Regions from separate parts of the Clostridium fermenticellae genome, predicted to be linked through region 2. Evidence: riboswitches for the same ligand, from Rfam matches in the RefSeq annotation. Region 2 holds a riboswitch; the other holds the start of a gene.
The links. A riboswitch is a leader RNA that binds a small molecule or an ion and turns the genes downstream of it on or off. The one in region 2 is predicted to bind S-adenosylmethionine.

Region 1 (16,200 bases), 1.2 Mb from region 2:
TGTTATTAAAATAAATTCTATAATTCCATAATATAAAATTTTAGATTCTTTTTATTCATAGTTAAAATTATAACTATTCTTAAGAAAATATTTACCCGGCATTTATACTTTATTTCTCCTCCAATAATACTTTCTTAGTACATTCAATAAATCGCTTCATTGCTGGAGAAATATCCTGCAAGGAACGGATTGCTATACCAAGTTCACGATATACTGGTGGTAACAGTGGCCTTACTACAACACTTTTACCACAATTACAAAGAATTTTATCTAGAATCAGTTTCGGTAACATACTAATTCCTAAATTTTGTTCTACCATAAACACAATTGTGTAATCAGAATTAGATGTAAACTTGTATTTCATTGAAATCCCCATTCTCCTAAAATATCTGCTGATATCCTTATCCAATCCATCCAGAGACATGCACATAAGAAAAGAAGTTCCTGTGATAAACTTTGCCGGTATACAGTCATATTTTGCTAAAGGATGATTTTTAGGAAGTACTACAAGGTATGGATCATTCTTCAGCTTTATCCATTTAAAAGTATGATATGGTTGTTTACTTACAAAACACAAATCAATGGAACCTTCCGCTAACCATTTTTCTAAACGCTCTAGGCTATTTTCCTCTAAAAGTTCAATCTGTATTTTAGGATATTTTTCCTGAAAGGTCCGAAATATTTTTGGTAACCATACACCGGCAACAGTGGGAAAACTACCAATACATACCTTACCAGTTTCTACTCCACGAATTAAATCAAATTCCTGATTGAGTTTGGCATTCAATTTCACTAATTCCCGGATAGTAGGAAGTACCCTCTGGCCCTCTGCTGTCAACTGTATCCCCTTATTACTTCTTCGTAAAATAGGAAAACCTACCTCTCTCTCTAGACTATTCATCATATGAGTGATTCCAGATTGAGTATATCCTAGAAACTCACAGGCTTTAGAAAAGCTGCCTTTATCAAGAGTATTTAGCAAAACCTCATACTTTTTGATATCCATTTATCCTCTCTCCTTTAACACTATTCCTATTCCTTATCGTCATTTTTCTATTATACCAGAGCATCATTTCTTTCTATATACTCTCACAAATTGATGAATCATATGAAAATGAAGTATTACCTTCTGTCACCTAAGACTTCTGGTAATACTTTATTTATCAATCAGCCATGCCAAGAACTTCTATCATTATGCCCTCTTTAAGAAATCTTTCTTTTGTCTTTACCAATACCTCATCAGGTGGTGTCTCAAATTCTTGTTGAATAATTCCTACTTCTCTCCCTTTAGATATTCCCATATTATGATAAGGTAAAATATTTATCCTCTTTAATCCCTGTGCAATCATAAAATCACAAAGTTGTTCCACATTCTGTTCACTATCATTTATATTATGAATAAAAGGAACTCTAATTATTATTTTTTCTCTAATTTTTAGATCTTTTACAAGCATTAAAAGATTCCTCATAATAATTTCCGTTGAAACACCGATATACCTTTTATGCATTTCTGAATTCATATGCTTAATATCAAAAAGGATGTAATCACATATTTCTGCTAACACATGCAAATCTTCATATTTACCATAGCCACTCGTTTCAATTGCCACAGATATATTTCTCTTTTTAGCCTCAGTTGCCAAATTTATCGCATACTCACTATTTGCTAAAACTTCACCACCACTTAAGGTAATTCCACCATTAGAATTTTCAAAAAATTGTTTATCCTTTTCGATTTCATCAATTAACTCCTCCAAATTGTACTCATGCGATTTCGTATAAAGTGCTTCAGAGCAACATGTTTCAATACATTTTCTACACTGAATGCATTTTTCTCTATCTATAACAATCCCATTGTCCTGTGAATGCAGAGCATTAACAGGACAAGCTTCTATACAATGACCACATAAAATACACTTTTTCTTTTGGTAATGAATTGAAAAAAATGGGCTGCACAATTCCGGATTATGGCACCATGCACAATTTAATGGGCATCCTTTAAAAAATATAGTTGTACGAATCCCGGGCCCATCCTCTGTACAAAAACGCTGCACTCCTCCTATATAACATGCTTTATTCATTTTAATTAACTTGGTACATGCGCAGTTCTTGAAATTATATTGTCTTGTACATGTTTATCCAATTCTGTAAAGTAAGCAAGATATCCTGCTACCCTAACTAGCAAATTACGATACTTTTCTGGTTCTTTTTGTGCAGCTTTAAGAGTTTCATTATCTATAACATTAATCTGAATATGCTCTCCCATGTTGTCGAAATACGTTTTAATAACACTTTCCAGCACCTGGCGTCCTTTTTCACCTTGAATACTTCTAGGCTCAAATCTAATATTATATAAACATCCATCTTGTGCATTCTTTTGATCCAATTTCGCAACTGATTTTACTGCTGCTGTAGGTCCATTTATATCTCTCCCCATTACAGGAGAACAGTTGTCATTGACAGCGTCATGTGCAAATCTTCCATCAGCAGAAGCAAGAACACTTTTTCCCTGAGAAACATTAAGAGATTGAGATTCTATTACAACTACATATTTTCCTCCTCTGGAATCATGATACCTCGATATACTTTTTCTATAATGTTTAACTATATCGGCAGCAATGGAATCAACATAATCATTATCATTTCCATATTTAGGAGCTTTATTTAAAAGAGTGAGTCTTATATCTTCTTTTCCCTTAAAATTAATATTCAGTGCATCCATTAACTGATCCATGCTTAAAGTTTTCTTTTTAAATACTAATGTGTCAATTGCAGCTATTGCATCTGTTGTATTTCCAATACCACAAATAAATGCTCCCGATTCAGAATATCTGGCTCCTCCAGATTGTACTGATTTTCCCTTTTCTATGCAATCATTAATAGTCATTGATGCAAAAGGTGCTGGTTCACGAAGTGCATGCATAGCACCAACAACATTAAATCCAGTTAACATTAAATCTACAAAATAATCAATTTGTGTATAAAACGCCTTTTTTAATTTTTCTAGACTATCTATACTTTCAAGTTCACCCGTCTTAGGTCCAAGTTGTTCTCCATTTACTGGATTAATACCATTATGCAAAGCTAGCTCTAAACATTTTAGAAGGTTTACATAGCCTACTGTTGGACGTCCATCTGAATATCCAGCTACACATGGCTGAACACATCCTTGAATTCCCCAATTTCTAGCTTCTTCTATGGAAACCCCAAACTTATCCATAATAATAGGAATTACTAAATTATCATTAAAAAACGCTGGAGTAGCCATGCCTTCTTGAATCATTTTCAGAGCTTCTTCTACAAGTTTTTCTGGAGTTCCATTAAAATAACGCAAAGATGCTGTTGGCTGAGATGTTTGCACTCCTTTGTTGGCTTTTAATACTAAATATGAAGTTTCATTGCTTGCATCCTTACCGTCTGATGTTTGACCACCAATAATGAGATTTTGCCACATAGGATATCCTGCAAATGATTCACTATAAAATTTATCACGAAGTTTGATAATATCTGTAACTTTAATAAAAAAGCACTGTAAGATTTCTATAGCTTTCTCTTCTGTAATAGATCCCTTTGATAAATCGTTTACATAAAAATCATTAATATATTGATCAAATCTATGAAATGAAATTCCGTGACCGTTCGTTTCAATGTTGATAATAACATGGATAAACCATACAAATTGCACTGCTTCCATGAATGTCTTTGCAGGCTTCAATGGTATATTTTTACAATTACTGCTAATTTCCAATAATTCATCTTTTCTCACCGGGTCTTTTTCTTTTTCAGCTAATTTTGCTGCCAATTCACTATAACGCCTTGCAAGTTCACCTACCCCATCAATAGCAATAATTACAGCATTCCAAAAATCTACTTGTTCTGCCTTTTCCCTGCAATCGATAACGGTTTCAGCAATTTTTTGCTGGCATTTTTCTTTATAATAATTCAAGCCATTTCTCAAGAGATTATAATAATCTGGAAGTAAGTGCCCTGTTCCGCAATCTCTGTTTCCGATAGTCATAACACCACTTTTTTCAGCATTTTTTGATTTTTCAGATAAATTTCTCTCTACTATTTTTTCAAAGCTATTGCCCTTCCATTTAGATAAAATTTGCACCAACTCCTTTTTTTCTTCATCTGTAATCAATAAAGGATCAGTCGGTCTTGTAGCAAATTCATCAATTTCTTCTACAATCCACTCCGAATTATATTCTGGAAAAACTGGAGCACAACGTGGTTTATCTGCAAGATTTCCTACAATCAATTCACCATCTTGTATAAAGATAGTCATATTTTTTAAAATATGTGCCAACATATACGCTTTTTGTAATACTGGTGGTTCTACTGCATGTTTTTCAATTGCCTCTGTAGCAAGTCTTGCTCTTTCTACACCAATACTTGGTTTTACTTTGTTTTGTTTCTCTTTTAACATTTTAATTCTTTCTGTCAACATATAAGCATTCCCCCTTAAAAATTATAAAATTTACTACCAAGAATTTTGTCATTTTTTTGAATATATTTTTCTATTTTATGGTAGCATACTTCTTTTTAGTAGTAAAGTTCACTTATTTAATATCGGGTATTACTAAAAGTCATATACTTCCATTCAAAATATCTTGAAGTTTATGGTATTACTAAACAATGATATAATAACCTTATATTCAATATAGGATTTGTAATTCCAGGCTTAAGTTATACATAAGCTGACATTTCCAAAATGTAGGCACATTAAAAAATTTAATGCACAGGTCGAAATTTTTTAGGTGACGAATTTTGGAAATATCAACTAAAGTATAACTTAAGCCTGGAATTACAAACACTATACTATTTTATAAAAATAAAGCATAATATTAATTATACATAATAGGAGGTAACTTAAATTGGAATCAAATATTATTTTAATTGTCCTGTTACTCGTAGCAGTAATTGGAAAAGCTAATTCAGTAGCCCTAGGTATATGTGCCCTATTATTCTTTAAACTTTTAAATATTGATAAATATGTATTTCCATCACTTCAGGCAAATGGTATATCAATAGGAGTTGTTATTCTCATTGCATCAATCTTAGTACCAATAGCAAATGGGACCGTACGTTTTTCAAATATTAAAGGTGTTTTTTCATCATTTTTAGGTATATTTGCACTTTTAATTTCTTTATTCACTACATATTTAAGTGGTCTTGGAATGCAGTATCTCACAATTCAAGGACACAGTGAAGTAATGCCTGCTTTGATAATAGGTGCTGTAATTGCTGCTGCATTCTTAGGTGGAGTTCCAGTAGGGCCTATGATTACATCCGGAATAATAGCACTCGGACTCAAGGCTTTTCACAAAATAGGTATGTAAAAAAACAGGTGTACTAATTGCACCTGTTAAAATCCTTATAGAGTTTAAAATTCTAAGCTTAACTTATGCGTAGATCGGGATTTCTAAAATTTTTTACGTGGCGTATTTTGGAAATCCCGGTCGGAGCATAAGTTAAGCTTTCATTTATAAACCCTATAAGCAATTAAATAGCATCAAAGAAACTCATCTGGTCGCTCTCTGGAAGACCTTTTAAGCATCCAAATTTATCAAGAAGTTCTACAGCAGAGTTTCCTATTTTCCCACGTTTCCTTAAATCATCTATTGACGTAAAAGGCTGCTTTTTAGCAGCATTATATATGCTCTCTGACGCAATATTCCCCATGCCGGATATACTATTTATAGGTGGTCTTAAGCCATCATCTTCTACTAAGAATTTAGTGGCATGAGATTTATAAAAATCAATCGAAAGAAACTTGAATCCCCTTTCATACATTTCCAAAACTATCTCTAAGTCATCATACATATCTTTATCTTTAGGAGTAGCTTCATTTCCCATCATCTCAATTTCCTTCATTTTACGTTCAACTTTTTCTTTTCCAAATATCATAAATTCACTATCAAAAGCTTTCGCCCTGATTGAAAAATATGCAGCATAGTAAGCTTTTGGTATATGAACTTTGAACCATGCAATTCTAAAGGCCATCATAACATATGCTGCTGCATGCGCTTTAGGGAACATATATTTTATCTTCTTGCATGAATTTATGTACCATTCAGGAACTTTATGTTCTCTCATTAAAGCCTCGTATTCAGCCCATTTTTTAGGGTCTTTAAGTGCCTTTCCTTTACGTACTGTTTCCATTATTTTAAAAGCAGTATTTGGAGGAAGTCCCCTTTTTATAAGATATATCATTATATCATCTCTGGTACACACAGCTTCACTCAATGTAACTATGCCCTGGTCAATTAAGTCCTTTGCATTTCCGAGCCATACATCAGTACCATGAGAAAGCCCTGATATACAAAGAAGTTCTGAAAATGTCTTAGGCATTGTATCGACAAGCATTCCACGTACAAACTTAGTTCCAAACTCAGGGATTCCAAGTGTTCCAACTTTAGAATTTATCTGCTCTGGAGTTACTTTAAGAGCTTCCGTTGACGAAAATAACGACATTGTTTCCTTATCATCAAGTGGTATTTTATGCGGATTTACTCCCGTTATATCCTGAAGCATTCTTATAACGGTAGGATCATCGTGTCCAAGTATATCAAGTTTCAAGAGGTTTTGGTCAATAGAATGATAATCAAAATGAGTTGTTATAATATTTGAATCTGGATCATCTGCTGGATGCTGTACTGGACAAAACTCAAATATTTCACGTCCTTTTGGAACAACTATTATTCCACCTGGATGTTGTCCAGTAGTTCTTTTTATACCTGTACATCCTTTTGATATTCTAGTTATTTCAGCCTTATTTATTGAAATATTTCTTTCCTCGTAATACTTCTTAACGTATCCAAATGCAGTTTTTTCTGCTACGGTACCTATTGTTCCAGCTTTAAATGTTGTACCTTTTCCAAATATTACTTCTGTATATTTGTGTGCCTTAGCCTGATATTCTCCGGAGAAATTCAGATCTATATCTGGCTCTTTATCACCATTAAAACCAAGGAATGTTTCAAACGGTATATCCATTCCATCCTTATCCATTTTTTCTCCACATACAGGACAATTTTTATCCGGCAAATCAAATCCATTCTTAACACCATAATCATTAAAATCAGAATATTTGCATTTTGGACACCTATAATGCGGCGGCAGTGCATTAACTTCTGTTATACCTGTCATATTAGCTACAAAAGAAGACCCGACAGAGCCCCTTGAACCAACTAAATATCCATCTTCATTTGACTTCCAAACTAACTTTTGGGCTATGATATACATTACAGAAAACCCATTTTTTATTATCGATTCAAGTTCCCTATCCAATCTCTGCTGAACAATCTCCGGCAGTGAATCTCCATATAACTCATGCGCTCTGTTGTAAGCTATATCCTTGATCGTCCGTTCACAGCCATCTATATGCGGGGGACATTTTTCCGGCGATATAGGACTTATCCTATCACACATATCTGATATCTTATTTGTATTTGCAACTACTACTTCATACGCTTTTTCTTCTCCTAAATATGAAAATTCTTTAAGCATCTCATCTGTAGTTCTTAAATATAATGGTGCTTGATTATCTGCGTCTTTAAAGCCCTGACCTGCTTCTAGTATCCTTCTATATATTTCATCCTCAGGATCCATGAAATGTACATCACAAGTTGCAACTACAAGTTTACCAAGCTTTTCTCCAAGCTTTACAATCCTCCTATTTATATCCTTTAAATACTCTCTATCCTGAACCTGACCGTTTCTAATCAGATAATCATTATTTCCAGGTGGCTGTATCTCAAGATAATCATATTCTCCGGCTATTTTTTCTACCTCTTCATCTGATTTTCCTAAAAGTATTGCTTGATAGAGTTCACCTTCACTACATGCACTTCCTATGATTAAACCCTCCGAATACTTTTTATAAAGACTTTTTAATATACGCGGCTTTTTATAAAAGTAATGCAAATGAGAGTATGATACAAGTTTATAGAGATTTTTTAAACCCGTATAGTTTTTTGCAAGTATTATTGCATGGTAAGTTTTAAGCTTTTTATATTCTTCTTTTCTTGAAATCTCATCTCTCGCATATGTATCTATATCTGCAAGAGTAACTGCACCTCTATCTTTAAGTTTATCAATCATAATATTAAATATCTTAACCGTTGTATTAACATCATCTAAAGCTCTATGTGCAACTTCAACCTTTACACCTAATTTTTTCGCGATTCTTCCTAATTTATATGTCTTAAATTCAGGAAATAATTCCTGGGCTAGAGATAATGTATCTACATATGTAAAATCAAAATCATATCCAAGAAATTTGGCATTGTGTTTTAAAAAACCGATATCAAATTCAGCGTTGTGTGCAACTAAAACACTTTCAGATATAAACTCAAGCATTTTAGGAAACACTTTATCTATAGTTTCTGCATCTTTTACCATATCATCAGTTATATTAGTAATTTCTACAACTCTTAGCGGGATTGATTTTTCAGGATTTACAAAGCAGCTGAATTTATCTATTACAGTTCCTTTCTTTATTTTCATGATTCCTATTTCAGTAATCTTTTCAGTTACCGGAGAAAACCCCGTAGTTTCAAGATCGAGCACACAATACGTTGTGTCAATGCTTTGATCTTTTATATTTATAACAGAAGGTTTTTTATCTGGAGCTAGATATGCTTCTACCCCATATATAATTTTCATATCAGGATTATCTCTTCCCAAAAGCTTATGTGCCTCAGGAAAGGCCTGAACTACACCATGATCTGTTATTGCAATAGATGTCATGCCCCAGTCCATTGCTCTCTTAATAAGGTCTGTTGCACTTGTCATAGCATCCATCTGGCTCATTTTTGTATGCATATGAAGTTCTACTCTTTTAATTTCAGCATCATCTTTTCTTATTTCCTCATCCATCCCCTGAGTTTCAATTATTGTACTCACAATAACCTCTACTTCCTGAGAAAATTTACTGTAACCTGCATTTCCTAAGATTCTTACACCTTTAGCTTTTTTAAGCCTTGATACTACTGAAGAATCTTCTCCGCCTTTTACAAAAGCCTTACACGTAATAGAACTAAAACCATCATATAAATCAAATGATATTAATACCTTCCCACTTCTAAGTTCTTTTGATTCTATATTAGATATTTCTCCTTCTATACCAACTCTTCCTTCATAAGGCGTAATATCTGAAATTTTAATAAGTTCATCTATGTTCACATTTCTTCCTAATATCAAAAATGGATTATCTTTCTTACTATACTCTACTCTAACTTTCTTATTTGTATTTTTGGTGTTACTTAACATCTTAGGGTTGATGTTATTTTTTTTATCTGCTGGTCTTGACTCAAGCTCTTTTTTTATAATAAGCATTTCTTCCTTATTTTTATCATTTCGAGCCTTTATTAATTCCTCAGCACTCACTTTATCGATAAAATGTATGGTATAATTTTTCCCATATATCCTCTTTATAGTACTATTTATTTCTTTATCATAATCCATTTTCCTCAAAACATCTGATACGGGAATATTAAAATTAAAATTTATTATATCCTCACTAATCTCAAAATTGCAATTACTTGTCATTGCCTTTAGCATTGGATGTTTACAGGCCATATATTCTATAATACCTTTAAGCTCTTCGTCTATTGACTTCTTATTTATTCCATCATCATACTCTATAGTAATCTTAGAATCATCTAAAGCAAATCTATTTTTTATAAAATCATTAAAAAGTTCAATTTCTTTTATGTCAATATATTTACCAGAATTCAGCTTGATCTCTAAAGTCCGGATATTCTTTTTCAAAACAACAGAGGAGATAAAAGCCGAATTTATATTTCCATCTGATTTGTAATCACTAAAAACTTCACTTATTCTTTTCATATTAACATAGCCCTCTTTATATTTGCCTTATTTCAAATTTAATTTAGCCAGTGCATCTGCAAGTGCAGAATTTATAGGAACTTCATTTTCTTTCTTCATCTTATTCATATATTTATTAACATCTCTCTTATTTAACTTGCTATCGCCCTCTTTAAATCTCTTTTTAAATACTGATGCCTTTTCTCTAAAACTGCAGGTAGTACAAACATATATTTGCCCGTCTCCATCACCTCTAAGTTCAAGTTTCTTATGGCAATTAGGACATCTTACATTTGTAAATCTGGCTAAGTTTTCTCTATGTCCACAAGTTCTATCCTGACACACAAGCATCCTTCCATGTTTTCCATTAACCTCAAGCATGTACTTGCCGCATTCAGGGCACTTTGTTCCCGACAAATTATCATGTTTAAATTTATCATGACTCTTTTTTACATCCGCAACTAATTTTGATGAATAATCTCTCATTCCGTCTATAAATTTTCTATCATTTAACTTTCCTTTACTTATTAAATCAAGTTCTGTTTCCCATTTAGCAGTAAGAAGGGGTGATTTTAAGTCATCTGGTACCAATTCCACAAGCTGTTTTCCTTTAGAAGTCGGAATTATTTCTTTTCCATTCTTTTCTACATAGAAGGTATTAAATAACTTTTCAATTATATCTGCTCTTGTAGCAACTGTTCCAAGTCCGCCGGTTTCACCTAAAGTCTTTGCATATTCTTTATTCATGTTTATATATCTCTGAGGATTTTCCATTGCAGAGAGAAGCGTTCCTTCATTGAATCTTGCAGGCGGCTTTGTCTGTCCTTTATGGATTTTAGCGTTAACAAGCCTTATAGTATCTCCTTTGCTCACTTCCGGTAAAACCTGATCCTTTAATTCTTCATAATCAACATTCTCATTATCCTCAAAATCATCCTCTTTACCGTATACTGCCTTCCAACCATGTGACTTAATTATCTTACCTCTTGCTGTAAAAACTTCTCCATTAACCTCAATCTTTATAGTAGTTTGAACATATTCAAATGGAGGAAGCATAACACTTAAAAATCTCTTGACTACCAGATCATACACTTTCTTTTCCTCATAACTTAACTTTGAGAGATTAATCATCTCCTCAGTTGGAATTATTGCATGATGATCCGAAACCTTGCTGTCATCGACAAATCTTTTACTTGCATTTATTTTATTCCCCATTATTTTCATGGTAAACTTGCTGTAGTTTCCAACTGATACAGCTCTTAATCTATCCCTAATAGTAGGAACTATGTCAGAAGAAATATATCTTGAATCTGTTCTAGGATATGTGAGTACTTTATAATTTTCATACAATCTCTGCATTATAGAAAGAGTTTCTTTTGCAGAAAAGCCAAAAATTCTATTACAATCCCTTTGAAGTTCGGTTAAATCATACAAAGCTTGAGAATACTTCTTTTTATTGCTTTGTGTGACTTCAACTACTCTTCCCGTTTGAGAATTTACTTTTGATACAATTTTTTCAGCAATTTTTTCATCAAAGATGCTCAAATTCCCATTAGAATTTTGCCACTGAAGTGTATATCCATTATTAGTATTTCCAGTTATACTATAATAATTTTTAGGTTTAAAATTTTTAATTTCCTCCTCTCTATGAACAATCATAGCAAGTGTTGGTGTCTGAACTCTTCCTGCTGATAACTGTGCATTATGTTTGCAGGTAAGCGCTCTTGTAACATTAAGTCCTACAAACCAATCTGCCTCAGCTCTTGACTCAGCCGCTCTATATAAATTATCATATTTCGATGCCGGTTTTAAATTGCTAAATCCCTCTTTTATTGCTTTATCCGTTTGAGATGATATCCAAAGCCTTTTTACATTTTTATTAACCTTTACTTTCTCAAGTATCCATCTTGCAACGAGCTCACCTTCTCTTCCGGCGTCTGTTGCTATAATTACCCCATTTACATCTTTTCTATTTAATTGAGTTTTAACTGTATTAAATTGCTTGCCAGTCTGTTTTATAACTACAAGTTTTAAATGTTTTGGAAGCATCGGCAAATCTTCCATTCTCCAGGTTTTGTATTTATCATCATAGGTTTCTGGATCTGCCAGTGTAACAAGATGCCCGAGTGCCCATGTTACTATATATTTTTCTCCTTCCAAAAAGCCATTTCCCTTTTTACTACACTTTAATACTCTTGCTATTTCTCTTCCAACTGACGGTTTCTCTGCCAAAACTAATGTTTTTCCCATATTAAAATTTCCTTTCACAACCTTCTATAATAAAAATAAGGATAGTTACATAATATTCCTACCCTTAAATTCTAAACATTTTACAAAAATCAATTACTATTTTCTAGTATCATTATACATTTTACAATTTATATTTTCAAGATTATAAAATACGTTTCAAATATGATACCTACACATAAATATCTGAAAACTCAATGTTTATACGATCTATTTTATCATCATAATTAAATTGAGTATCATGAACCGTCTTTTTATTTTCAATAGTCTTTACTGGTAAATCTATAATAAATTCTGTTCCACACCCAAGACGACTTTTAACATCTATAGTTCCACCATGCATTTCAACAAACGATTTCACAAGACATAATCCTATGCCACTACCTGCCTGATCACTTTTGCATGGTTTTCCTGCCTGAACAAATCTTTTAAATATGCCATTTAATTTTTCTTTTGGAATACCTGTACCTGTATCTTTTACAGATATTTTAACATTCCTTCCCATATCTGTTACTGTAACGTATAAATATCCTCCTTGTTCAGTGAATTTTATGGCATTTGAAATAAGATTTAATATTATTCTTTCTATTTTATCGGCATCACATGCCATAATTTTTTCTTCTACATTTGTATCAAATGTCAAATTTATTCCTTTATTTCTTACATATTCCACTACTGATAATGTTATATTTTCAACTATATTAATTATATTAAAATTATCCAGATTAAGTTCAGAAAATCCTGCATCTATCTTTGTCATATCAATCATATTATTGGTGAGTCTTATAAGTCTATAACAATTTTGATTTATTATATTTATATATGTAGTTAGTTTTTTACTTTCATCTAAATTATCTCTTTTTATAATAACATTACATAACTGCAGAGAATTAAATATTAAATTAAGAGGTGTCCTAAATTCATGTGACAGATTGGCGAAAAATTCAATTCTAATTTTATCATGGTTTAAAGTTTCCTTTATGACTTCATTTTGTTTTTTTATTATATTTTGAAGCCTTGTTATTTTATTTTTTTCATAATTTCTTCTTTTTGTGTGTTTTAAATCATCCGTATTCGGTGACTTTTTTTCCATTTTATTCATCCCCCATACATCGTATTAATAACTTATTCTATACGTTTAATTTCACTTCCTTTAATTGTATTAATAACTTATTCTATACATTTAATCAATTTCCTTCATTTAAATGTAATTTTTTATAAGAAAATAAATTTGACTAAATATTATTTATCAACTATAATATTACCTAAATTAAATAAGAACTCTTATCAAGAGAGGCAGAGGGACTGGCCCTATGAAGCCCGGCAACCAGTATCGCTCATTTGCGATATATTGGTGCCAATTCCTGCAGCAAGGAGCTGATAGATAAGAGAGGTCACAGCAATATTGTTTTTAAAACCTCTTTTATTAAGAGGTTTTTTTATTTTAATATTTTGAAAGGACGGGATAATATGCCTCAACTTAGTACAAAATTAAACCTTTTTACAGACTCTGTTATAAGAAAAATGACTCGAATAGCAAACCAATATAATGCAATAAATCTATCACAAGGTTTTCCTGATTTTGATCCTCCTTCTGTAATAACTGACAGATTAAAAGAAGTAACAAAAGAAGGTCCTCATCAATATGAGATTACATGGGGCTCACAGAAATTTCGTGAAGCACTTGCAAAAAAACAATCAAAATTCATGAATCTTGATATAAATCCTAACACCGATATTGTTGTAACTTGTGGAAGTACAGAAGCAATGATGGTAGCTATGATGACTGTTTGTAATCCAGGTGACAAGGTAATTGTATTTTCACCTTTTTATGAAAATTATGCATCGGATTCAATACTCTGTAATGCGGAACCAATTTATGTACCACTTTATCCTCCTGCTTTTAAATATAATAAGGAGGAATTAATAAATGCTTTTAAACAAAAACCAAAAACTTTAATTTTATGCAATCCTTCAAATCCTATTGGAAAAGTATTCAGCCTAGAGGAACTCGAATTTATAGCAAATCTTGCTGAAGAATATGATACTTTTGTTATAACAGATGAAGTATATGAACACATAGTAATGCCTCCATATAAGCATATATATTTTGCTTCCCTGCCTAATATGTATAAGAGAACTCTATCTTGTAGTTCACTTTCAAAGACTTATTCAATAACTGGCTGGAGGCTTGGCTATATAATTGCACCAGCCAATATAATTGAAAATGCTAGAAAAGTACATGACTTCTTAACTGTAGGGGCCGCTGCACCGCTTCAAGAGGCTATTGTAGCTGGATTAAATTTACCTGACAGTTACTATGAAGATTTAACCAAACTTTATACTGGAAAAAGAGATCTATTCCTTAAAGGACTTGATGAAGCTGGCTTAAAGTATATAAAACCACAAGGTGCATATTATGTACTTGTAGATATATCAGATTTGAAAAGAAAAAATGAAACAGATCTTGAATTTTCCGAATGGATGATAAAAGAAATTGGAGTTGCTCCGGTACCAGGATCTAGTTTTTTTAAAGAGGATATAAATTATCTTATTCGTTTCCATTTTGCAAAAAAAGATGATACTTTAAAAGAGGCTATAAAAAGACTTAAGACTTTAGTATATAAAGCCAGGATCAGAAAATCCACTCTTCTATGATATATAGAGTTTCTAACCTGCAACCTGACTTATACTTTGATTAGATATACAACTTTTGATACTATAAATACTTTTTTATAATTTTGGGTTTAGAATTATTAAAAGTATTTATAGTACTGAATTTTGATAACTATTTGAAGTATTTGTCTATTATCTTTTCTGCTGTTCTCCTCTGCATATTGGCATTATTTATAAGTGTTAAAACTACAAGTAGTAACTTTTCATAATCATCTGACCTGTCGAGTTTTTCTGATTCCTTCAAAATTGAATTTACCTTGTTTTCAATTTCTTCTTTAAGGCTAACCTCATCTGCTTTTTTTATGTTCAAAAATACCTGATATAGGGAATCTAACTTCATATTCTCCTCTTCTTTTGAATTTACTACTATTTTATTTAACAAAAGTTTTATATCATTTATAGATAAAATCTGCTTTAAATTATATAAAAATATCATCATTATTATATGATTTCTTGAATACTTTTTATTTTTAATAGGCATAAGTATTTTATCCTTGGTATAATTATTGATCATCGTTTTAGTTAAAAGCTTATCTTCTTCACTACGTTTAGTTCCGCTTAAACTAGTCTCAAATAAAGTTATTACTTGATCCATATATAAATCTAATTTTGGTATATCGGATAATTCTATTTCTTGATTCAAATTTAACTCTTCTATACTTTCAAGCACGTTTTTTTTAATATCTCCCATTTATCTCCACTCCATTTATTATTTACATTATATCATATAGTTTCCATAACTATATGATCTCGTTTTTATATTTTTAAATTGGCAGTATTATTAAATAAATAAAAGTAATTTATCGAAAAACACTTATTTTAACAGTATTTTGGCTAATAATTTAAATTGATATATTATATAATAATTATATAATATAAATATATCATAAAGTGGTTTTAATAACCACAAGAAATTGTATGAACAAATTTTGTAATGAAATATTTTTTGATAAATTGTCAAAGATATACTTATAGTTTTATTTTATAACTATGAACACATTGGGAGGAGTAGTAATGAAAAAATTTTTTAGGGAACCTGTAAATGGTTTTACTCATTTGTTTGGTGCAATAGTATCATTGGTCGGATTAATTTTACTTATTGCAAAAACTCTTATGTCATATCCTTCAAGTAATTTAAAATTGACTGCAGTAATAATATTCGGCATGAGTCTAATTTTTCTATATACAGCAAGTTCAATATATCATCTTATAAATTCTACAGAAAAAGTGCTAAAGTTTCTGAGAAGGCTTGATCATTCCATGATATTTATACTTATCGCTGGAACATATACACCAATATGCCTTATTACACTTACTGGAAGACTTCGTTGGATTATATTTATAGCTATATGGTCAATGGCTGCAGCTGGAGTACTATTTAAAATGATATGGTTCAGTATGCCAAGGTGGCTATCAACTTTATTTTATATAGCCATGGGTTGG
Region 2 (16,200 bases):
TATCCCATGTCTTATTAAAATTGGGAAGCCTTTTATCCACAAGTTGTATCAATGTATTTAATATGTTCTCCGGTTCACTGCATCTTATAAAATAAAAGTCCTTATCTTTTTTATTTAGTAAAGGCATCTCTCCATTATTAATCTTATGTGCATTCACAACTATTAAGCTTTCACGTGACTGTCTAAATATTTCTTTAAGTCTTACAATTTTTACACATTTACTTTCTATTAAATCTCTAAGAACATTACCCGGTCCAACTGATGGAAGCTGATCTGCGTCTCCAACTATTATTAATCTTGTGCCTATTGAAATTGCCTTCAGAAGATTGCTCATAAGTATTATATCTATCATTGAAGCTTCATCTATTATTAAAACATCACATTCTAAAGGTGTTCCTTCACCACGCGAATATAATGCATCGTCTTGATTTTCATTTATTCCCATCTCAAGTAATCTATGAATTGTCTTAGCTTCTCTTCCTGTCGCTTCACTCATCCTTTTCGCAGCTCTTCCAGTTGGAGCAGCCATAAATACTTTATAATTAATTTCTTCAAATATCTGAGCTATCGCATTTATAATGGTTGTTTTTCCCGTGCCTGGTCCACCTGTAATTATCTCTACTCCATTTTTAAAAGCACCATTTATAGCTTCTTTTTGAGAACTTGCAAATTCAACGCCATGATCTCTCTCAAACTTTTCTATTTCAACATTTACATCAATCTTGATATCCTCATATTTAGTCAATACTAAAGAAAGTATTTTTCTCGTAACATTCATTTCACAATAATAATATGGAAGAGTGAATGCACATATTCTCCCATTAGCATCTTCCAATTTTATCTTTCCATTTGCTGAATTCTCGTAGATATTTTCCTCAATTTCTTTTCTCGATACCCCCAAAAATTCTATAGACTTATTGACAAGTTGATCAAAGGGCATATAAGTATTACCCAATCCGCAAAAATTATTAATTATATAATTTACACCACTTTGTATTCTAAAAGGAGAATTTAATTGTATCCCGGTACTTCTTGCTATTTTATCAGCTGTTTTAAATCCTATCCCTGGTATCTTTTCAGTTAAAATATATGGATTTCCCTTGACTATTCGTATAGAATCATTTCCAAATTGTTTGTGTATTTTGACACACTGATTGACCTTGATCCCATAATTTTGGAAAAAAATTATAAGATTTCTAATTTCATTTTGTTTAGAATAGGAATTGCATATTAATTGTATTTTCTTCTCTCCTATCCCTTCTATTTCGCGAAGTTTTCCTATATCACTATCCAAAACTTCTAAAGTGTTTTCTCCGAACTTTTCAACAATCTTTCTTGCCGTTACCGGGCCTATACCTGATATAACCCCAGATGAAAGATATCTTTCAATACCAAGTTTAGAATCCGGGACAATTTGTTCACATGTCTCAACTTTAAACTGCCTTCCAAAGTGCGGATGAGTAATCCATTCTCCATTTAGTTTTAAACTCTCACCCTCTGTAATATATGGTATATATCCAACTATTGTGATACATCGACATTTAACTTTTTCTTTAAATTTTGCAACTACATATCCATCTTTGTTACTTTGAAAAAGTATGCTGTCAATATTACCTTGTAACTCCTGCATACAATCTCTCCTAAATGTATTATTTATTTATCAATAATTATATCATTAAATTATGTAAATATAATATATATTATTAAAGGATTTAGCCTAATAGATTTTCTATCAGACTAAATCCTCTTCAAACTCAAAAATTATATTAGATATATCTTCTTATCTGGGCAACTTTATCTAACTTTTCCCAAGGTAAATCTATATCAGTTCTTCCAAAATGACCATAAGCAGCAACTTGTTTATATATAGGTCTTCTCAAATTTAATTCTTTTATTATAGCTGCAGGTCTCAAATCAAATACCTTTTCAACTATATCAACAATTTTATCTTCTGGTATTTTTGATGTACCAAATGTATCAACAGTTATGGAAACTGGCTGTGCAACTCCTATTGCATATGCAAGCTGTATTTCCAGCTTATCAGCAACTCCGGCAGCAACCAAGTTTTTAGCTACCCATCTAGCTGCATAAGCAGCTGATCTATCGACTTTAGTTGGATCCTTTCCTGAAAAAGCACCACCGCCGTGTCTTCCATATCCACCATAAGTATCAACTATTATCTTTCTACCTGTAAGTCCTGAATCACCCTGCGGACCCCCAACTACAAATCTTCCAGTTGGATTTATAAAATACTTAGTATTGCAATCTAAAAATTCAGGTGATATAACAGGCTTTATAACTTTCTCTATAATATCTTTTTCTATCTGATCATGTGAAACATCAGGATCATGTTGAGCTGATACAACTATTGTATCTATTCTAACAGGCTTATCATCATCATATTCAACAGTAACCTGTGTTTTTCCATCTGGTCGCAAATAATTTAAAATACCATTTTTTCTAACTTCAGCTAACTTTCTTGAAAGCTTATGAGCCAAAGAAATGGGCATTGGCATATATTCTGGAGTCTCATTTGTTGCAAACCCAAACATCATTCCCTGATCTCCAGCTCCTATAGCCTCTATTTTATCCATTTTACCCTTTTTAGCTTCCAATGATTCATCAACGCCAAGTGCTATATCTGATGACTGTTCATCAATCGATGTTATTACAGAGCATGTTGAACAGTCAAATCCAAATTTTGCCCTAGTGTATCCTATCTCTTTTACAGTTTTTCTTACAACCTTTGGAATATCTATATAACAATCAGTTGATATTTCCCCCATTACTAAAATCATCCCCGTAGTTGTCGCTGTTTCACAAGCAACTCTACCATTAGGGTCCTTTTCCAATATAGCATCGAGAATAGCATCTGAAATTTGATCACACATTTTATCTGGATGTCCTTCTGTAACTGATTCAGATGTAAATAGTCTTTTCATTTTAAATCATCCCTCCAATTTCATAGAAAATAAAAAACCTCTTCAATAAGAAGAGGTTAAATTACTTAACAACTCTCTTATCTTGCAGATTTATAATACTGCAGGAATTGGCACCTTAGCCTATACGCTGGTTGCCGGGTTTCATCGGGCCATTTCCCTCCGCCTCTCTTGATAAGAGTTAAATATTTAATGATTATACAAAAATAAAACACATTTAGTGTCTTTATGGTGGAGGAAGATGGATTCGAACCATCGAAGTCGAATGACAACAGATTTACAGTCTGCCCCCTTTGGCCGCTCGGGAATTCCTCCATAATTAACAATACAATATCTTTTTGTACTATTCTTTAATAAAAACAATAGTGGTGGGCACAACAGGGCTCGAACCTGTGACCCTCTGCTTGTAAGGCAGATGCTCTCCCAGCTGAGCTATGCGCCCTAGTTCTATGGTGGAGGAAGATGGATTCGAACCATCGAAGTCGAATGACAACAGATTTACAGTCTGCCCCCTTTGGCCGCTCGGGAATTCCTCCACATATGGTGCTGGCAGAAGGCTTCGAACCCTCGACCTACTGATTACAAGTCAGTTGCTCTACCAACTGAGCTATGCCAGCATATAAACCATTTAAACTATTCAATTTCACTAACGTCAACAACAAACAGTATACTCTGTTGTGATTTCAAATTCAACTGTGTATTGTCCTATTTATTTGATAATATATTATAATTTCTCTACCTTACGTTAATTTACTCTATATTGCATATATGTACCTCAAATTACATATTTAATTTTTCATATATATTCTTAATTTCCTCATAATCGCTATCAGATAATCTTTGTTTTAATAATTTTACAGCTTCTATATTATCACTAATTTTACTACTATTAATCAATTTCCTGGCTTTCTCATAGTCAATTGCTGATAATTTATCGGATATTGCAAGCAATTTTTCTTTGTCAATATTAGTTAATTTCTGTTGTACCTTTGAATGTGAAATAGACTTACTGCTCTCATTATTATTTGATAACTGATTTGCTGAAAGGTCACTTACATCTGACAAATTTGCTATATTGATATTCTTAGTATTCTCTTTAAAAAACTCCTTCTTATCACTTTCAAGTTTTTGTCCTAATTCATCCAATTTACCTTTTTTAAAATCATCACCCATTTTTAAAAAAGATGTATCCGTAAAGAGGTATGAATATTTTTGCATTTTATTACCTTCATCATCTTTCTGTTTGTGATGATTATAATAAAATACTTTAATTCTATTACTTATAAAATTATTATTGATATCTATCTTTGGTGTATGTCTTATTATAAACACAGATATTATAGTACACAAAATTATAATCAATGATAATATCTTTTTATTCATATTAATCCCTCCGTGTCATTTACACATTATCGTCATATAAATATTTTTTATTCAATATTTATAATATTTAAACTGTTAAAATCATATAAATAAGTGATGAATTATCTATCAGGAGGTATGTTTGTGAATGAAGTGAGATCTAGTTACAAAAATCCATTATGTTATTACAAAATAGCCGACTTTCTAAAAGATTATATAAACAAAAATTCAATAATAGTATGTGTTGGAACTGATAAATGTATAGGCGACTGCTTAGGTCCACTAGTCGGCACATTATTAAAATTTAGTTCTTTCCCTTTACCTGTATATGGTACCATTGAAAAACCTATACATGCTCTAAACATTCAAAAAAAGCTTAGTAAAATCAAATCCCTTCATCCCTACAATAACATAATAGGTATTGATGCATGCCTTGGTGATGAATCAAGCATGGGAGAAATTCAAGCTCGTGATTATCCTATTCATCCCGGAAAAGGCATAGGAAAAACTCTACCAGAAATTGGAGACGCATCAATTATAGGAATAGTTGGTTCTAATTACAATACTAAAATATTCAACAATAATACTATACGCCTAAACTTAGTTCTAAATATAGCTAAAGAGATATATCATTCTGTTATACACTCATACTATCTTTACGATAATACTAAATCCTCATTATAAAAAAAGTAAAATTCTTATATAAGAATTTTACTTTTCTTTTAATCTATTAGAGTTATATCGTCACCTATAAATGTAACTTCCATCTTATCTAAATATTCCAGCACCTTCCCAGTTCCCAAAGCCACACAAGATACGGCTTCTTCTGCCACTTGTACTGGTACTTTAGTTGAATCTTCTATCAGAGTGTCCAAACCACTTAGCAAAGCTCCTCCTCCTGTCATAACTATTCCCTTTTCAGCTATATCCGCTGCAAGTTCTGGAGGAGTTCTTTCTAACACAGCGTGAGCAGTTTCTGATATTGCATTAACTGCATCTTTTAGAGCCTCTCTCATTTCATCAGACGACACAACAACATTTTTGGGAAGACCTGTAACCAAGTTTCTTCCTCTTATTTCCATAGTCACTTCTTCTTTTTTAAAGGCAGAACCTATGTTTATTTTAAGATCCTCTGCAGTTCTCTCTCCAATCATTAATTTGTGCTTTTTCTTTATAAATTTGATGATAGCTTCATCAAATTTATCCCCAGCAATCTTTATAGATGATCTAACAACTATACCACCCAAAGAAATAACCGCTATATCTGTAGTTCCTCCTCCAATATCTATAACCATATTTCCACTTGGTTTAGTTATATCTAGTCCAGCTCCAATAGCTGCTGCCAATGGTTCTTCAATTAAAAACACTTTCTTAGCTCCTGCATTTTTGGCTGCATCAATTACAGCTCTCTTTTCAACCTCTGTAGCTTCGCAAGGTACACAAACAACAATTCTTGGTGAAGACATTTTTTTAGTTCCACAAGCTTTCGAAATAAAATATTTTAACATCTTTTCTGTTACATCATAATCAGATATAACACCATCTTTTAAAGGACGAATTGCAACAATATTTCCAGGAGTCCTTCCTATCATATTCCATGCTTCTTCTCCGACAGCCAATACTCTGTTTTTACTTCTTTCTATAGCAACTACTGAAGGTTCCTTTAAAATTACTCCTCTTCCTTTAATATAAACTAACACTGTAGCCGTACCCAAATCTATGCCCATATCTGTTCCTATACTAAAAAACATTCCCTTTTTTCACTCCCACTCTAAAACGATATTTTATGTTAATAAAAAAGTTGTCTAATTTTATTATAATTCACTAAATATAATTATAATAGGAATGTTTTTAACCTTCAATAGCCTTATATTTCATTTTTGTTGCTTTTCCACCCCTTATATGCCTTTCAGCTTTATTATAATCTAAAATTGACTTAGCTTCCTTTGCAATTTGAGGATTTATTTTGGGCAATCTTTCTGTCATATCTTTGTGTATAGTACTTTTACTTACTCCAAAAACTTTGGCTGTCTTTCTTATTGTAGCTTTTGAACCTATGATATACTTAGCAACTTCTAAAACTCTTTCTTCAATGTAATCTTTCAAAAGTGCTACCTCCTTAACCTTCTATATTTATAAATATGCTCTTTTAAATTCTTAAATTCATCTTTAAACCCCATTTTATATTCATTTACATATTTTAAATGAATTTTACGGGATTTAACTTTAGTTCATAGAAATCATACTATGAACTAAAGTTAAAATATAAAATCTCCATTAATACTTAATATATTTACCTGGATCAACAAAATTATTTCCATTTAAAACTGCAAAATGCAGATGATCTCCATATTTCTCATAGGCTGATCTAAGAGTAGTTTTTCCTACCGAACCTATAACTGTGCCTGCTGTTACAGTTTGACCTTTAGAAACCTTAACTTTAGGATCTAAATTTGAATAAACAGTCTTTAATCCATTTTGGTGATCTATTATAACCTCTACTCCATCTTGTGTAGAAGTATTAACTTCTTCTACCTTACCATTCATAGCAGCCATAACAGGTGTACCCAGATCACATTTTAAGTCATATCCTAAATTAGGCCTATAACTTGCTGTAGAATCCCAATACACAGGATCTCCCGAATATCCCCTTGCCAATGTTCCGTTTACAGGTTTTTCAAATGAAGTTCTAACAGTCTTAGATACACTTTGTGAATTACTTTTTGATGATTTACTCTGGCTTTGCGAATTAGCAGACTTTTTAACCTGAAGAGCATTATCATAACCCATTGAAGATTTTTCTTGTGATTTAGCCGTCTTCTTTGATAAATTGTTATTTTGGGCTACATTACTTTGCTGGACAGATGAAGTGTTTGAATGTTTACTATCTTTTACAGTTACAGCAGCTACTACAGCAACTATGCACAAACAAACAAATAATATTACGTAAAAGCCCTCCTTTTTCAAGAAATTTACTACCTTATTTGGAAAATTTTTATTCATACTAACACCTCCTATTTCTAGTTTGTCCAGAGATTACTAATTAATACATATTTTATATATATTTTTAATACTTTTTTTGCGATATTTTTTGACAAAAAAATAAAGCCTATGGCTTTATTTTCTGTATAGTATTTATATTTACCCCTGTATAATAATGAGTTAGTATCTGTTTATAACTTTTACCAATCGCAGCCATGACATTTGCTCCAGATTGACTCATACCAACATCATGTCCATATCCTGTACAAATTATTTTTACATACCTATCTTCAAATTGTATTACAAAATTAGCTGAATTTAATCCAAGTGCACTCCTAAATTGACTCCCTTTGAGTATTATACTTCCTACATTTATGTCCTTTACATAACCACTTTCATCCCTATTTTTTATAAATACAGAATTCTTAACATTATTTACAGATAATTTTGATCTACTATGTGATCTATTTATTTTATTTACAAAATCATAATAACTTAATATTACACTAGTTCTATATTTATAAGAATTTTGTTCTCCCAAACTACTGACACTTTTTAGATATGGTACATCTTTCGAAAACACATCCTTTGCATCTTCTGTCTTTCCACTACTAGATGAAAAATAATAAGGTTCCATAACTAATTCACCTTTATATGTCAGTATTTCTCCTTTTGTATCTTTTACTGCATCACTTATCTTATTCCAGTATTCTTCCCTTTTACTTTGTGGCCATGACTTGAATCTGTCATCTTTAGTCATAAATACTTGACACTTAACACTATCACAAACATCTGCACCTGTATTGCTATTATATTTTTGACCTCCTAAGCTCTCCATATGTGCTGCTCCAAAGGTCCTTGCAGCTACTGCCTGTGCTTTTAATGCCTCAACATTGAAATTAGCCGGTACCTCTGCACAAACAACTCCAGTAACATACTCTTCTAAATCCATAGCTTGAATCTTCTTCTGCTTCTCCATATATACATTTATTTTGTATGACTGATTATTATTAAATATTATATCCTTTGACTTAATAAAAAAATCAGGTACAGATTTTGCAATATCAGTACTCGCGGAACTAAAATCTAATATAATGAATGATCCAACCAAGGTTAATATCACACATGCAACTATCATCATCAATATTCTTTTTATATGTATAGTTCCATAAACTTTTATCATATTCACCTCCATCATCTTATACTTTGCTTTTATAGAAAATCTACTTATATTTTATTTGTGTATCTACTCAAATATTACTAAATAAAAAAAGAGAAGACCACATTATTAATCTTCTCCAATATTTAATATGAACACAATTATATACTAACTTACTGTTTTACTCTTTCTATATCTGCACCCAGCTTTTTTAATTTTTCTTCTATAGAGACATAACCTCTATCAACATGATATATATCTAAGACTTGAGTTTCTCCTTCAGCTGATAATCCCTCAATTATAAGTGCTGCACCTGCCCTTAAATCTGTTGCTCTTACCTCTGCTCCTGTAAGTTTGGGTACACCTTCTATAATGGCACTTCTGCCATCTATTTTTATATTGGCTCCCATTCTTTTCATTTCAGACGCATACATAAACCTATTTTCAAATATAGTCTCAGTGATTATACTTGTGCCTTCAACTGTAGATAATACTGCAGCCATTTGAGATTGCATATCCGTAGGGAAACCCGGGTATGGCATAGTTTTTATATCTATAGCTTTCAACTTTCTATCAGCATCTATAATCAAACTTTCTCCATCAACTTTTATATACACTCCCGCTTCTGCAAGTTTAGCTATTATTGGTTTTAAATGTTCTTCTTTTATCCCATTTATCTTTATCTTACTTCTGGTTGCTATTGCCGCAGCCATAAATGTTCCTGCCTCAATTCTATCGTATATTGGCTTATAGGTTGTTCCTTTTAAATTTCTTACACCATATATATGAATATTGCCACTGCCTGCTCCTGTTATATTAGCTCCCATACTATTTAAGAAATTACCTAAATCCTCTATTTCAGGTTCTTCAGCTGCATTTTCTATTATTGTCTCCCCTTCTGCCATAACAGCTGCCATCATTATATTTTCAGTAGCACCAACAGATGGAAAATCCAGGTATACCTTATCACCTTTAAGTCTATCAGCATAAGCCTCTACATATCCATGACCTATATTAACTTTTACTCCAAGTGCATTGAACCCCTTCAAGTGTAAATCTATTGGTCTAGTTCCTATATTGCATCCACCTGGAAGTGATAATTTAAATCCTCCGAATCTTGATATCATAGGGCCCATAATCAAAAAAGATGCCCTCATTTTTCTAACTAATTCGCCATTTGGCTCACATCTGTTTATATTTGAGGTATCAATGGTTACCCTTTGAAGTTTTTCATCTATTTTTACATCAGCATTTATACTTCTTAATAAATCATTTATAACAAATACATCATCCAACATAGGGGCATTATCTATAATACACTTATCTCCACTTAACAATGTTGCTGCAATAAGTGGTAAAACGGAGTTTTTGGCACTACTTATATTTACTTCTCCTCGTAATCTTTTTCCTCCCCTTATCAAAATTTTATCCATTTTTATCCTCCATTCTACAATTGCTAATACGTCTTAATTATTTCGGGTGTAGCAATAATCATATAACTTCCTGAATAATATCTGCATACGCTGTAATTAAAATCTATCAATTTATTATTAATTTTAGTTACATTATTACATAAACCGGTATAAGCAGTTGACGTATAACCATTTCCTAAATCTACTGTATCTACATCATAAATATTATAAGATCTTAACAATTTTAGCACCTGCGAATTACATTTACCGATAGTTTCATAATCTGCAAGTCTAGCTTTTATACACTCAAAATACTTTACACTTTCTTCTTCATCTTTTAAGCTATCTTTAATTCGTGTCTTTAGATCATCAAGTTTATTCCTATTTACCAGTTCATCAATATCTATGGTTATAATATTATATTTTCCATATTTTATACTTTGTATGTAGCCATTCTCATTTTTTTTATTAAATTCTATACGGTACATTTCTCTATTTTGGGTTATGTTAATACTATAATCTTTCTTCTGACTTAATGTTTTAAAAATAGTCTGGCACATACTTTCACCATTTGAACTTGTTTCAAAACTTGCTGTAACATCACACTCCTGAACCGTACTCTTAGTAGATTTTAAAATTTCATCGAATAAAATATTACTATTGGAGATTTTACTTTTACTGCAAAATCCATCAAATAAAAATACTAAAAAGATTGATAGAATTATAATTATAAATGATTTACCCTTTTTCCACATAACTAACAACTCTATTGGTACTTAATATAGAGTCACCTCACCCCCAAACATCCTTTGTTTAAATTATGACCATATATATTTTTAATATTCAGTATAAGAATTCACTATTTGGGTAGTAATATTTTTTAATTTTTAATTTCCTCACTAATAATATATAACTTATAAACATAAAATGTGCCTTTAAGAAATATATGAATAAATAAAAGTGACATGAAACAATTAATTTCATGTCACTTTTATTTATTCATATTATTTTAGACTAATTCTTGCCAATGCTCTTGACAAGGCCAACTCTGCTCTTCTTACATCAACATTATCTTTCTCTTTTAACCTATTCTCAGCTCTCTCCTTGGCTTCCTCAGCTCTATTAAAATCTATTTCATCGGGCCATTCGCAGGAATCGCATAAAAAATTTACCGAGTTATCCTTCACCTCTAATATACCTGTCGAAGTGAATGCTTTAATTTTTTTACCATCCTTATCAACGATTTCCGTAATATTAGGCACTAGAGTTGTTACCAAAGGTATATGATTTTTTAAAATTCCTATACGTCCCTGACTACTATCAGTTAGTATTTCAACTACTTCTCCAGTATAAAAATTCTTTTCCGGAGTATTTATAGTTAATTTTAAAGCATCCGCCATATTAATCCCCTTCTTACAAAATTAAATTATATCACTTAACTCAAAAAGTATAATAATTTATTCTCTATATTATAAAGTTAGACAAATACATGTCTAACTCCATAATTGATTAGCTAAATCTATTCCATAGTTTTAGCTTTTTCTACAACCTCATCTATACTTCCGGCAAATAAGAATGCAGGTTCAGGTAAATCATCATATTTACCATCAAGTATTTCCTTGAAACCTCTTATAGTTTCTTTTATTGGAACATATTTACCTTTCATTCCTGTAAATTGTTCTGCAACAGCAAATGGCTGTGATAAAAATCTTTGAATTCTCCTAGCTCTTACAACCGCTAATCTATCAGATTCTGAAAGTTCATCTACACCAAGTATTGCTATTATATCTTGAAGCTCTCTGTACCTTTCAAGTATATTCTTAACTCTTGAAGCTACTTCATAGTGTTCTTCACCTACAACTCTTGGATCCAATATTCTTGAAGTTGATTCTAGCGGATCAACTGCAGGATATATACCAAGTTCTGATATAGATCTTGATAAAACAGTTGTAGCATCAAGATGTGTAAATGTAGTTGCTGGAGCAGGATCTGTGAAGTCATCTGCAGGTACATATACAGCCTGAACAGATGTAATTGATCCTTGCTTTGTTGAAGTAATTCTCTCTTGAAGAGCACCCATTTCAGTTGCAAGTGTCGGCTGATATCCAACAGCACTAGGAATTCTTCCAAGTAATGCTGAAATTTCAGAACCAGCTTGAGTAAATCTGAATATATTATCTATAAACAAAAGAACATCCTGACCTTGATCTCTAAAATATTCAGCCATTGTAAGTCCTGTAAGTGCAACCCTCATTCTAGCTCCAGGTGGCTCATTCATTTGCCCAAATACCAGGGCAGTTTTATCTATAACACCTGATTCCTTCATTTCATAGTAAAGGTCATTTCCTTCTCTTGTTCTTTCTCCAACACCTGTGAATACGGAAAGACCTCCATGTTCAGTAGCTATATTATTTATAAGTTCTTGAATGAGAACTGTTTTGCCAACACCTGCGCCACCAAATAATCCAATCTTACCACCTTTTTGATACGGAGCTATAAGATCTATAACCTTTATCCCTGTTTCAAACATCTGTGGTTCAACAGATTGTTCTTCAAATGTTGGTGCATTTCTATGAATTGGATATTTTATATCTGCCTCTACACTGCCAGCCTCATCAATTGGCTGACCTAAAAGATTGAATAACCTTCCTAAAACTGGTTTGCCAACTGGAACAGTTATTGGCGCTCCCGTATCAACAGCATTTACTCCTCTTTCAAGGCCATCTGTCCCTTCCATTGATATAGTTCTTACTATATCATCACCAATATGCTGTTCTACTTCAGCAATAAGTTTTTTACCATCATTCATGTCTATTTCTAAGGCATTGTATATATTAGGAAGGTTTTCTGTATCAAATTTTATATCTATTACAGGTCCTATAACCTGAACAACTTTGCCTATATTTGGCATTAATGTCCCTCCTTACTTTAGAGCCTCTGCTCCACTAACTATTTCAGTTATCTCTTGAGTTATTGCACCTTGTCTCTCTCTATTATATTTAAGATTCAATTTATCCAACAAATCATTTGAATTCTTTGTAGCTCCGTCCATAGCTGACATTCTGGAACCTTGTTCACTAACTTTCGAATTAAACATAAAATTTAATATTTGTTGTTTTAAGTGCATAACTATTACATCTTCTATCATTTGGTTAATAGAAGGCTCAAACTTTACAAAGTGATTAGGAGATTCCTCATCCTTATTTTCCAAAGGAAGTATTTTCTCAACTGTAATGTCCTGTTTTACAGTTGAATGAAACTTTGTATATATAATATATACCTCTCCAACTTCACCTTTCCTATACATATCTAATATTTTATATGTTATTGTACTAGATTCCTTTAAAGTAGGAATATCTGGTATATCTACATACTCTGATATAGTTTCACACTTCATCCTGTTGAAATACATTCTTCCCTTTTGTCCAACCGAAATAAGAAGATTGTTCTCTTTATCCTCTAAAATAATAGGGGCAGCTGTGTTAACTATATTAGCATTAAACCCGCCACAAAGTCCTGAATCAGAATTTAATGTGATATAAAGCTTCTTTTTGCTTCCATTACCGTGAACATAAATATTACGATCTTCAATATTTTTTACAAGATCATTCACTATATGGTTAAAAGCATCATAATATTTCTGATTTACCTCTAGTTTTTTTCTGACTTTTCTGAGTTTAGAGGTGGCAATAAGTCCCATGGCTTTTGTTATTTTTTGAGTACTAGATATGGACCTTATTCTTCTCTTTATTGCAACAAGTCCTCCTCCGGCCATATTTCACCTCCCGCAGAAGCCTTAAGCTTAAGCCTCTGCTAAAAATATTTTTTTGAATTCACTTATTACATTTACGAGTTTTTTAGTCAACTCATCCGATAAAACCTTTTTTTCAATTATTTCATCTGGTATGTCTTTATGATGAGTATCAACATATTCTAAGAATTCTTCTTCGAACTCCTTAATTCTCTCTACAGGTACATCATTAAGATAATTATTTACACCAGCAAACAATATTATTACTTGTTTTTCAACAGACATTGGTGAATATTGTTTTTGTTTCAATATTTCTGTAAGCCTTTTACCTTTTTCAAGCCTTCTTAATGATTCTTTATCAAGATCTGATCCAAATTGTGAAAATGAAGCAAGTTCTCTATATTGAGCAAGATCAAGTCTTAATGTTCCTGAAACTTGCTTCATAGCTTTAATTTGCGCATTACCACCAACTCTGGATACAGATATACCAGCATTAACTGCAGGTCTTTGACCGGCATTAAATAACTCAGATTCAAGGAATATTTGACCATCTGTTATTGAAATAACATTTGTTGGAATATATGCAGTTACATCTCCTGCAAGAGTTTCTATTATAGGAAGGGCTGTAAGTGATCCTCCACCTAATTCATCTGAAAGTTTTGCTGCTCTTTCAAGAAGTCTTGAATGCAAGTAAAAAACATCTCCAGGATAAGCTTCTCTTCCTGGTGGTCTACGGAGTAATAATGACATTGTTCTATAAGCAACAGCATGCTTAGACAAATCATCATATATAATAAGTACATCTTTTCCTTTATGCATAAAATATTCGCCCATAGTACATCCAGAATATGGGGCTATATATTGAAGTGGTGCTGTCTCGGATGCAGAAGATGACACAACTATCGTATAATCCATAGCACCAGCTTCTGTAAGATTATTTACTATGTTTGCTACAGTAGATTGTTTTTGAGCTATAGCAACATATATACAAATTACATCTTTTCCCTTCTGGTTAATAATAGTATCTATAGCTATGGCCGTTTTACCCGTCTGTCTATCTCCTATTATTAATTCTCTTTGCCCTCTTCCAATTGGTATCATCGAATCTATTGACTTTAAACCTGTCTGTAATGGCTGTTTAACTGACTGTCTTTCAATAACACCAGGAGCCTTTATCTCAACTGGTCTTGTTTCATCAGCTTTAATTGGTCCCTTGCCATCTATAGGCTCTCCAAGTGAGTTTACAACTCTACCTATAATTTCATCTCCTACTGGAACTTCAACAACTTTTCCAGTTCTTTTAACTATATCGCCTTCTTTTATGCCCTCTTCTGAACCTAATATAACGCAACCTACATTATCTTGTTCGAGATTTAGAGCCATACCAAAAACATCATTTGGGAACTCTAAAAGTTCTCCAGCCATACAGTTATTTAAACCATAAACTCTGGCTATACCATCGCCAATTTCTATTATTGTACCTGAATCAACAGTTTCTATTTTCTTCTCATATTTTTGTATTTCTTCTTTTATGATTGAAGTTATTTCTTCAGGTTTTATGTTCATAGGCTCACCTCTATCCTCATTTAAGCATTAATTTTTTCATTTCCTGAATTTTTGATTTTACTGTTCCATCTATTACTTCATTATCTACTTGAACATAAACTCCACCAATTATACCCTCATCAATTTCTTCTCTCAAAATAATTTTCTTAGAATATTTTCGTTGAAGTTTATCCTTTAATAAATTTCTTTCATCTTCTAATAATGGAACAACGGTTTTAACCTTAGCTACTACAGTATTATTTCTTTCAAGATTAATCTTCTTGAATTCAAGAAGCTTACCATCAAGCTCTGAAATCCTTCCTTTTTCTATTAAAAGTAATAAGAACGATAATACATCATTACTTACTTTACCTTTAAAAGCTGCCTCAAATAATTTCTTTTTATTTGAAGTACTTACTTGAGGGTGTTTCATAAGTTTTGAAAAATCTTCATTTGCATGTATAGCAGCTACTACATCTTCTAGTTCTTGCAAATATTCATTAACCTGTCCTTTTTCCTCCGCTACCTTATAAAGTGCAAGAGCGTATCTTCTATCTAAATATTCATGCATAGTTAGATACCTACCTTAGCTATAAAATCTTTAATAAGCTTCCTGTGCTGATCATTATCTATTGATTCTTCTAATGCTTTTGAAGAAACCAACACAGCAAGATCTACGACTTGACCTTTTATTTCGGCTTCTGCTTTCTCTTTCTCTCTTTTAGCTTCTGTTTTAGCTCGGGATATAATAAGTTGAGCCTCGCGTTCAGCATCTTTTATTATGTCATCAGAAGTTTTCTGCGCTTTATTTCTATATTCTGCTACTATACCCTTGCCTTCTTTTTTTGAATCTTTAAGTAATTCCTGATGCTGTGCTAACAACTGTTGAGATTTCTTTTCATTATCATCAGCATTTTTGATTTTCGAGGTAATTTCTTCAGTTCTATTATCTAAAACATTATTAACAGGTTTAAAGAAAAAATGCGCCAGGATAAGATACAATATACCGAAATTTATTATAGTTATAATAATCGTTCCTAAATCGATTTT

Region 1: another riboswitch for S-adenosylmethionine. It lies ahead of D4Z93_RS08385 (pyridoxal phosphate-dependent aminotransferase); the one in region 2 lies ahead of metK (methionine adenosyltransferase).

The regions. Positions count from the first base shown of each region.
Region 1 covers NZ_CP032416.1:1,793,162-1,809,361, forward strand. The annotation lists gene D4Z93_RS08350 (LysR family transcriptional regulator) at 110-1,006, opposite strand; gene D4Z93_RS08355 (glycyl-radical enzyme activating protein) at 1,164-2,054, opposite strand; gene D4Z93_RS08360 (glycyl radical protein) at 2,087-4,450, opposite strand; gene D4Z93_RS08365 (DUF441 domain-containing protein) at 4,878-5,342, shown strand; gene polC (DNA polymerase III subunit alpha) at 5,506-9,855, opposite strand; gene D4Z93_RS08375 (DNA topoisomerase III) at 9,883-12,084, opposite strand; gene D4Z93_RS08380 (sensor histidine kinase) at 12,254-13,174, opposite strand; SAM riboswitch class I at 13,363-13,472, shown strand; gene D4Z93_RS08385 (pyridoxal phosphate-dependent aminotransferase) at 13,552-14,739, shown strand; gene D4Z93_RS08390 (DUF1836 domain-containing protein) at 14,870-15,448, opposite strand; gene trhA (PAQR family membrane homeostasis protein TrhA) at 15,772-16,200, shown strand, end outside.
Region 2 covers NZ_CP032416.1:194,456-210,655, reverse strand. The annotation lists gene recD2 (SF1B family DNA helicase RecD2) at 1-1,630, opposite strand, end outside; gene metK (methionine adenosyltransferase) at 1,767-2,942, opposite strand; SAM riboswitch class I at 3,017-3,120, opposite strand; tRNA gene D4Z93_RS01020 (tRNA-Tyr) at 3,169-3,254, opposite strand; tRNA gene D4Z93_RS01015 (tRNA-Val) at 3,306-3,381, opposite strand; tRNA gene D4Z93_RS01010 (tRNA-Tyr) at 3,390-3,475, opposite strand; tRNA gene D4Z93_RS01005 (tRNA-Thr) at 3,481-3,556, opposite strand; gene D4Z93_RS01000 (hypothetical protein) at 3,720-4,322, opposite strand; gene yyaC (spore protease YyaC) at 4,446-4,985, shown strand; gene mreB (rod shape-determining protein) at 5,024-6,052, opposite strand; gene spoIIID (sporulation transcriptional regulator SpoIIID) at 6,153-6,407, opposite strand; gene D4Z93_RS00980 (M23 family metallopeptidase) at 6,579-7,304, opposite strand; gene spoIID (stage II sporulation protein D) at 7,411-8,466, opposite strand; gene murA (UDP-N-acetylglucosamine 1-carboxyvinyltransferase) at 8,616-9,875, opposite strand; gene D4Z93_RS00965 (YwmB family TATA-box binding protein) at 9,899-10,609, opposite strand; gene D4Z93_RS00960 (F0F1 ATP synthase subunit epsilon) at 10,859-11,254, opposite strand; gene atpD (F0F1 ATP synthase subunit beta) at 11,374-12,765, opposite strand; gene atpG (ATP synthase F1 subunit gamma) at 12,778-13,629, opposite strand; gene atpA (F0F1 ATP synthase subunit alpha) at 13,657-15,171, opposite strand; gene D4Z93_RS00940 (F0F1 ATP synthase subunit delta) at 15,188-15,721, opposite strand; gene D4Z93_RS00935 (F0F1 ATP synthase subunit B) at 15,724-16,200, opposite strand, start outside.